Regions from separate parts of the Brevundimonas sp. Br13 genome, predicted to be linked through region 2. Evidence: riboswitches for the same ligand, from Rfam matches in the RefSeq annotation. Region 2 holds a riboswitch; the other holds the start of a gene.

Region 1 (4,428 bases), 440 kb from region 2:
CCGACCGCCAGAAGGCTGGCCTCGAGCGAATGCTGAAGCGCCTTGTCATCCTCGACGACCAGTATTCTCATGGCGATGCGAAGGAGCGGATCATGAGCGGTACAATAGCGGGAAACCCGCCCCGGTGAAGACGGACCGCCGACATCTGCTTCTCGGACTCGCGGGGGCGGGGGTTTCGGCCTGCGCGGGCGAGCCGGACGGGGTCGCGACGGCGCCCCGCGTCCGATGGCTGGCCAGGCGCGAGGGCGGGCTGCACATCCTCACGAACACTAGCCTGATGGGGCCTGTGCTGGCGGCGTTTCAACGGCGCTGGCCCGAGATCGCGGTGCGGCTCGAGGACATCAACTCGACCCTGATCGCGAACCGAGTCCAGTCCCGCGCCGCCTCCGGACTGGAGGGGCCGGATCTGGTCTGGAGCACAGCGATGGACGTGCAGGTCAAGCTGATCAATGACGGCTACGCCCAAGTTTATCGATCGCCGCATCGGGCGGCCATGCCGGACGGCTCGGTCTGGCGAGACCAGGCGTTCGGTGTGACGGCCGAGCCCGTCGTCTTCGCCTATAATCGCAGGCGGTTGCCGTCGGAGATCGTGCCGCGCAGCCACGCCCAACTGCTCGAACGGCTGTCTACCGACGCGGACCGGTTTTTCCGCCGGGTCACCCTGTATGACGCCGAACGCAGCGGGGTGGCGCTTCTGCAACTGTCGGCCGACATCCAGATCTATCCCGACGCTTGGGCCCTGATGACTGCCCTGGGGTCTACTCATCCGCGTGCCGATACGTCCGGCCAAAGGATGATGGGCCAACTGGCTGAGGGCCGCATGGCCTTCGCCTACAATATGAACCAGTCTTACGGGGCGTCGTGGGTCGCCCGGGCGCCCGATATCGGCCTGGTTACGCCAGAGGACTATCATCTGTCCGTCTCGCGCGTGGCCTTCATACCCCGCAACGCGGCCCACCCCAACGCCGCCCGGCTTTTTCTGGATTTTCTTTTATCGCGTGAAGGGCAGAGGATCATCGCCGGCCTGGGGGTCCGCCCGGCTCGCGACGACATTCTTACCGAGCGTCGCACCTCTATCCCCGGCGCTCGGCCGGTCCGTGTGGGACCGGCCTTGCTCGCCAATCTTGATCAGGCGCGTCGCGAGGGGCTTCTGCAGCGTTGGCGGGCCGCCATGCAGGCGGCGCAACGGGCGCCGGACGACCCTAGGGCGCCCTAAGGCTTTCCTGTGGATAAGTCTCTTTCTTCTGAAGGCGGTGTTTCTGTCACCTCGCTTTCACCGATCCTGCGGTGACCGATAGTCGCTCGGCGACAAACGACTGACGCGCTTCAAAAGCGGCATGTAATTGCATGAATGTGAAAATAGAAGCATTAGCCTTGCGAGGTGTGCCGATTTGACAGGCATTCGTTGGTCGATCTTACTCGCTTCAGCAAGGCGGGAGAGATCGGTTCCCGCCGACGCCGAAGGCGCAACCGCCCCGGAAACGCTCAGGCAAACGGACCGTCTTGCTGAAGGAACGCTGGAGAGAAGGTCGAATCCGGGGGATGCGGCCTCGCCGAAGGAGAAAGGGTCGGCGAACGGCCTGAAGCTCTCAGGCCCAATGACAGCGGGGGCGAACGGGCGCCGCAGAGCGCCGGTCGCATTGGGCAACCCTGGGGAGGGGCGTCATCGCCATGAGGAATCTCGCTTTGTCTCGTCTTAATCGCAACCTGACCTACTATTGCAGCGCCATCGCGCTGATGGCCTGCGCCACCTCTGTCCATGCCCAGGATGCGGGCGCTCCAGAGGATGCGGCCTCGGTCGATGACATCGTCGTCACCGCCTCGCGGATCGACCGCGCCGGCTTCGAGGCGCCGACGCCGACCATCCATCTTTCCGCCGAGGATCTGTCGGTTGGCGCGCGGCCGAATATCGCCGCCGCCCTCAACGACATGCCTCAATTCCGCGCCACCACATCGGCCCAGACGACCGGCACCAACACCGGTGCGGGCAATGCGCCGGTCGATCTGCGCGGCTTGGGCATCAACCGGACCCTAGTCCTGATCGATGGGCGTCGCGTGTCCAGCGAGAACGATCTGAACGCCGTGCCGTCAGTGCTGGTCAAGAGCGTCGACGTGGTTACGGGCGGCGCATCGGCCGCCTGGGGCTCAGGCGCCGTCGCCGGCGTCGTGAACATCGGCATCGATCGCTATTTCACCGGCGGCAAGCTGGGCGCCGAATACGGCGTGTCCTCCTACGACGACGCTGAGCAGGAACGGTTCGAAGGCGCCTGGGGCGCAGACTTCGCCGACGGGCGCGGCCATTTCGTCATCGGCGGCGAATACCTCGACAACGAAGGCGTCATCCCCAAAGCGTCGCGCCCGAATATCGGCCGATGGGCCACCGTCAACGGCGCCCTGCAGCCGGACGTCGGTTTCGCCAACGCCGCTTACGGCGGTCTGATCCTGTCGGGCGTGAACCGCGGTAAGGTGTTTAACCCGGACGGCACGCTTCGGCCTTTCGATTACGGCACAGTCAGCGGAACCAACTCGATCGGCGGCGAAGGTCCGTCCAATGACGATCTCAGCCCCCTGGTCACGCCGCAGCGCCGCTACACCGGGCTGGCCAGCGCCGTCTATGAGATCAATGACAAGCTGCGGGTTACGGCTGACGTCCGTCACTCGCGGATGTGGAACGACTATGTCTGGTTCGGCGATCACGATCGCGGCGACCTGACCATCAGCATCGACAACGCCTTCTTGTCGTCCACGATCAAGCAGCAGATGGCGGCCGCTGGCCAGACGTCCTTCACCTTCGGACGTTTCAACTCCGATCTGTCCTATTCCACGATCGATTTCGAGCGCGTCACCACCCAGGCCACTCTGGCTGTGGACGGCGAGTTCGGCGACAGCTGGCGCTGGGGCGCCTACTACAGCCACGGCGAGTTCGAGAATAATATCGATACGCCCGGTTTCCTGCTGAAGACCGAATTCGCCAATGCGGTCGATTCCGTTATCGATCCCGTGAGCGGTCGAGCCGTCTGCCGCGTGACCCTGACCAATCCCAATTCGGGCTGCGTGCCGATCAATCTCTTCGGCCTGGGCGCGCCGTCTCAGGAAGCCATCGACTATGTCACCGGCACGCCTCAGCAGCGGGCCACCACCAAGCTGGACGTCGCCGGCGTCAGCCTGCGTGGCGAGCCCTTCAGCCTGCCGGCCGGCGACGTGTCGATCGCCGTCGGCCTGGAAGCCCGCAAGGAGCAGACCGATCAGCGCATCGGCGAGCTGGACGCGGCCAAGGCCTTCAAGACGTTCAGCTTCTCGGCCATGTCCGGCGAGTTCAGCGTGAAGGAGGCCTTCGCCGAAGTCCTGGTCCCGATCGTCAAGGATCTGCCGATCCTGAACGACCTGCAGTTCAATGCTGCAGCTCGCATCTCGGACTACGACACCACGGGCTCGATCTGGTCTTGGAAGGTTGGCGCCACCAACGAGTTCTTCCCCGGCTTCCGCGGCCGTGTGACTCAGTCGCGCGATATCCGTTCGGCCAATCTTTCGGAGCTGTTCACCACCACCACCACCGGCTGGAACAACATCAATGACCCGGCCAAGAACGGGGCTTTAGTTTATACGCTGAACAACGGCGGCGGTAATCCCAACCTCCGCCCGGAGACCGCCGATACACTGACCCTGGGCGTCACCTATTCGCCGCCTTCGATCCCAGGCCTGAACCTGTCGCTGGATTATTACGACATCAAGATCGACGACGTGATAACGACGATTGCGCCGCAGGATCTGGTCAACCGCTGCTACAACGGCAACCTCGACCTCTGCTCCAAGGTCGAGCGCGACTCGGCGGGCAATCTGGTCCGCACCATGTCCACCTATGTGAACCTGGCCGAGTACCACACGGACGGGATCGACGCCGAGGCCTCCTACGCCTCCGACGCCGACCTCTGGGTTCCGGGCGCGACGGGCCGGGTGATGATGCGCTTGGTCGGCACCTGGGTGAACAGCCTGACCACGGACGACGGCGTGACCAAGATCGAATATGTCGAATCCCAGGGCTATTCTTTCGGCCTGGGCGTACCCAAGCTGCGGGTCAACGCCAGCCTCGGCTGGAAGGGCGAGGTGTTCGGCGCGAACCTGCGCGCGCGCTACATCTCGGCGGGCGACTACAACAGCACCGTCGCCATCTCGAACAACCACATCGACGCCTTCACCTATGTCGATCTAGGGCTGACGGCCGACCTGGCGCACTACGGCGCAAACGGGGTCGAGCTGTACGCCAATGCGACCAACCTGTTCGACAAGGACCCGCCGGTCGGGTCGCTCTATTCGCCGTATTACGACGTCATCGGTCGGTACGTCACGGTTGGCGCGCGGTACCGCTTCTAGTTCTGGTTCTGCGCTCCGGATCGCCGGCCCCGCTCCTCCATTGGGCCGGCGATCTCC
Region 2 (4,428 bases):
TGGCGAACAGGGCGCGCTCGACCTCCAGCTCGCCCGCCACCCGGGGCAGGTCCACGGGGCCGTCCAGACGCGCCGCCTCGGGCACGTCCACAAACAGGTCGTCAATGGATTTCACGCCGATGGCGGCGAGCATCGCCGTGCGGTCGTCGGGCGTCAGGGGGAGATAACGCATTGCCGGTTTCCTTCACCCGTCATCCTCGGGCTTGACCCGAGGATCGGATGTTGTGCGGCTCGTGCGTCTAAGGCTTCGCACGAGTGGTTGATCCTCCGGCCCTCGGGTCAAGCCCGAGGGTGACGGAGTTTGAGATTAGAGGGTGGCGAGGAAGGCGTCGTAGGCGGCCTGGTCCATCAGGGCGTCCAGCTCCGAGACGTCCGACACCTTGATCTTGGCGAACCAGCCGTCGCCTTCCGGAGCGGCGTTGACGGTTTCCGGGGCGGTCGACAGGGCGTCGTTGGCCTCGACCACCTCGCCCGAGACGGGGGCGTAGACGTCGGAGGCGGCCTTGACGCTCTCGACCACGGCGAAGCTGGCGCCCTTGGCGACGGTCTTGCCGACCTCAGGCACTTCCACGAACACCACGTCGCCCAGGGCGTCGGCGGCGTGTTTGGAGATGCCCACGGTGGCGATGTCGCCGTCCAGGCTGACCCACTCGTGATCCTTGGTGAACTTCATGATCTGATCCTCAGACGGTCTTCGGTTTGCGGTAATAGCGTTGCGCCACGAAGGGCATGGCGACGACTTCGGCGGCGGCGGACCTGCCGCGCACGATGACCTTCAGGTCCGTGCCCAGGGCCGCAAAGGCCGGCGGCACGAAGCCCATGGCGATGTTCTTGCCCAAGGTGGGGGAGGGGCCGCCCGAGGTGACCTTGCCGATGACATTGCCGTCTGCGTCGGCGATCTCGGCGCCTTCGCGGGCCGGGGCGCCTTCCTTGACGATCAGGCCGATGCGGACGCGAGACGGGCCATCGGCCAGTTCCTTCAAGATGCGGTCGGCGCCGTTGAAATCCGCCCGCTCCTTGCGCGACTTGGACAGGGCGAAGGTCAGAGCCCCTTCGACCGGCGAGGTCGTCGGGTCGATGTCGTGGCCGTGCAGCGGCAGGCCGGCCTCCAGGCGCAGGCTGTCGCGGGCGCCAAGGCCGATCGGCTTGACGCGGGCGTCTTCCAGCAGGGTGTTCCAGACGCGCTCGGCCTGGTCCGCCGGGACCGAAATCTCATAGCCGTCCTCGCCGGTATAGCCCGAACGCGAGACATAGCAGTCGACGCCGAACAGCATCAGCCGGGCGCATTCCATGAAGCCCATTTCCGCCAGGATCGGTTCGTGGGCGGCCAAGACCTCGGCGGCCTCCGGCCCCTGGATGGCGATCAGGGCGCGGTCGTCCAGCACCGTCAGCTTGGCGTCGCCTTCGAGGTTCGCCTGCCAGAAGGCGAAGTCCTCGTCCTTGTTGCCGGCGTTGACGACGACGAACAGGCCGTCGTGATCCGGGCGGCCGGCCATCAGGTCGTCGATGATCCCGCCGTCCTTGTTCAGAAGCAGCGAATACTTCTGCTTGCCCGCCTTCAGGATTTCATAGTCGCCGGGCACGAACCGCTCGAACTGGGCGGTGGCGTCGGCGCCGGTGATCTTGCACTGGCCCATGTGGGACACGTCGAACAGGCCGGCGTGTTCGCGGGTCCAGCGGTGCTCGGCCAGGACGCCCTCATATTGGACCGGCATGTCATAGCCGCCGAAGCCCACCATCCGGGCCCCCAGGGCGCGGTGCGCGGCGTTCAGGGGCGTGATCTTCAGGGTCTGATCGGTCATGGTTCAGGCTTTCACGGTCGCGTGTTGTGGCGGAGCTCCGCCGTCCTCGCGCCCCCGCTGTCCTGAAGCCTGAGAGATTCCGGCGACCAAATCATGTCGCCTTGCTCCGTCGGCGCGCCCGTGAAGAGCGGCTTTCCAGCGTCCGTATGCTTCGCGGTCCGTTTGCCTGAGCGTTTCCGGGGCGGTTGCGCCTTCGGCGTCGACCCGCCGAGGCGCGCCGATCTCTCCCGCGAGAGCAATCGACCTAAGCCACCGACTCCGGCCGCAAGTCAAGCGCAGGCGTGTTTTGACGCCGCCTTGTCGCACTTCCTGACGTCCGGCGTCGGCTCGCCCTTGCTCTCCCTGCGTCCGCCCGCCAAGAACGGAGCGTCCCTCTCCGCCGCTCCGGACCGATCCCATGACCGCCGACCGCACCCGCCTCGACGCCCACATCGCCGCCCTGGAGGTTCCGGAAGGGCTGAAGACGGTCCTGACGGTCGCCGCCGCCACCTGCGCCGACATCAGCACTCTGGTCGCCGGCGGCGCCCTGGCCGGGGCCTTGGGCGCCTCGGGCCAGATCAATGTTCAGGACGAGGAGCAGAAGAAGCTCGACGTCATGACCAACGACATGCTGACCGACGCCCTCCTGGCCTGTCCCGCCGTCGCGGGCGTCGCCTCCGAGGAAATGGACGAGGTCCAGCCGGCCTCCCATTCGACCGGCGAATATCTGGCCCTGTTCGATCCGCTGGACGGCTCGTCCAACATCGACATCAACGCCATGGTGGGGACCATCGTCTCGGTGCTGAAGTCCGCGACGCCTTCGCCGACCGAGGCCGACTTCATGCAGCCGGGCCGCAATCAGGTCGCCGCCCTCTACGCCCTGTACGGCCCCCAGACCATGCTGGTCCTGACCACGGGCGCCGGGGTCAAGGGCTTCACCCTGTCGAACGACGGCGACTGGATCCTGACCCACGACGCCATCGCCATTTCGCCGGACACCAAGGAGTTCGCCATCAACATGTCGAACCTGCGCCACTGGGCCGAGCCGGTGCAGCGTTATGTCGACGGCGTGCTGAAGGGCGCGGACGGCCCCCGGGGCAAGAATTTCAACATGCGCTGGGTCGCCGCCATGGTCGCCGATGTCCACCGCATCCTGATGCGCGGCGGTGTCTTCCTGTACCCCTGGGACAAGCGGGAGCCGAACAAGCCCGGCAAGCTGCGCCTGATGTACGAGGGGAATCCCATGGCCTTCCTGGTTGAACAGGCCGGGGGCAAGGCGACGACGGACGGGGTTCAATCGATCCTCGACATCCAGCCCGAGCATCTGCACCAGCGCATCCCCGTCGCCCTGGGCTCGGCCAACGAGATCGACGCCTACGCAAGCGCATGATGAAGATCGGTCCGACTGACGCCCTTCTGGTCATCGACCCGCAGAACGACTTCTGCGAGGGCGGGTCTCTGGCGGTCGCGGGCGGGGCGGGGATCATGCCGCTGATCAACCGGCTGGCCGAACGGTTCGACTGGGTGGTCCTGACCCAGGACTGGCACACGCCGGACCAGATTTCGTTCGCCTCCAACCATCCCGGCGCGGCTCCCTTCACCGAGATCGAGGTCGCTTACGGCCGCCAGATGCTGTGGCCGGACCACTGTACCCAGGGCTCGCCCGGCGCCGACTTCCATCCCGACGCGGCGCCCACGGTGCAAAAGGCCCTGGCCGTGATCCGCAAGGGCTACAACCCGGCGGTCGATTCCTATTCCGGCTTCTTCGAGAACGACCATCGCACCCCGACGGGCCTGGCCGGCCTGCTGCGCGACCTGGGCGTGACTCGCGTCTTCCTGTGCGGTCTGGCCTTCGACTACTGCGTCCGCTTCACCGTCGAGGACGCGGTGCGCGAAGGCTTTGAGGCCGTGGTCATCTCCGACGCCAGCCGCGCGATCACGCCACAGACCGAGGCGACGGCGCGGGACAGTTTCCGGGCGATTGGGGTGGCGGAGGTGGGGGCGGCGGCCTTCCTCGGCTAAACCCCTTTTTCTTTCGTCATTCCGGGCGAAGCGCAGCGGAGACCCGGAACCCAGCGGCGCGCGAGAGCGCGAAACTGTCGCGGACGCGCTGTTCCAGCACAGTGCGGCGGACCCATTTCGCCTTCGGCGCCGCTGGGTTCCGGGTCTTCGGGCCAAGCAGGCCCTTCGCCCGGAATGACGAAAGGACGTCAGCCCGCCTTGGCGTAGGCCTCTACCTCCGCGACGAACGCCGCCTTCTCCGCCTCGCCCAGGAAAGACCCCTCGAAACTGTTCTTCGCCAGCAGCGTCACCTGTTCCTTCGTCAGCCCGACCGCCGCCGCCAGCCGGCTGTAGTTGTCGTTCACGTACCCGCCGAAATAGGACGGATCGTCCGAGTTCAGGGTGACGTGCAGGCCCCGGCGCAGCATCTCGGGCACGGGGTGGTCCTTCAGGTCGTTCACCACGCACAGTTTCAGGTTCGACAGGGGGCAGACGGTCAGGGTCATCTGCTCGCGCGCCAGCCGCTCCACCAGAACCTCGTCCTCCATCGAGCGATTGCCGTGGTCCATTCGGTCGATGTGCAGCAGGTCCAGCGCCTCGTGCACATAGGCCGGCGGGCCTTCCTCGCCGGCATGGGCGCACAGTT

Evidence for each region. Region 2 has a riboswitch for glycine ahead of gcvT (glycine cleavage system aminomethyltransferase GcvT). Riboswitches for the same ligand answer to the same signal wherever they lie in the genome.
Region 1: linked by a shared signal. The riboswitch ahead of ACZ5M6_RS11870 (TonB-dependent receptor domain-containing protein) and the one ahead of gcvT (glycine cleavage system aminomethyltransferase GcvT) in region 2 are both predicted to bind glycine.

Annotation. Positions count from the first base shown of each region.
Region 1 covers NZ_AP044008.1:2,424,716-2,429,143, reverse strand. The annotation lists gene ACZ5M6_RS11880 (response regulator) at 1-71, opposite strand, end outside; gene ACZ5M6_RS11875 (ABC transporter substrate-binding protein) at 125-1,216, shown strand; glycine riboswitch at 1,424-1,511, shown strand; gene ACZ5M6_RS11870 (TonB-dependent receptor domain-containing protein) at 1,687-4,371, shown strand.
Region 2 covers NZ_AP044008.1:2,860,896-2,865,323, reverse strand. The annotation lists gene gcvPA (aminomethyl-transferring glycine dehydrogenase subunit GcvPA) at 1-172, opposite strand, end outside; gene gcvH (glycine cleavage system protein GcvH) at 308-673, opposite strand; gene gcvT (glycine cleavage system aminomethyltransferase GcvT) at 684-1,802, opposite strand; glycine riboswitch at 1,858-1,943, opposite strand; glycine riboswitch at 1,947-2,042, opposite strand; gene ACZ5M6_RS14215 (class 1 fructose-bisphosphatase) at 2,200-3,171, shown strand; gene ACZ5M6_RS14210 (nicotinamidase) at 3,168-3,803, shown strand; gene ACZ5M6_RS14205 (adenosine deaminase) at 3,992-4,428, opposite strand, start outside.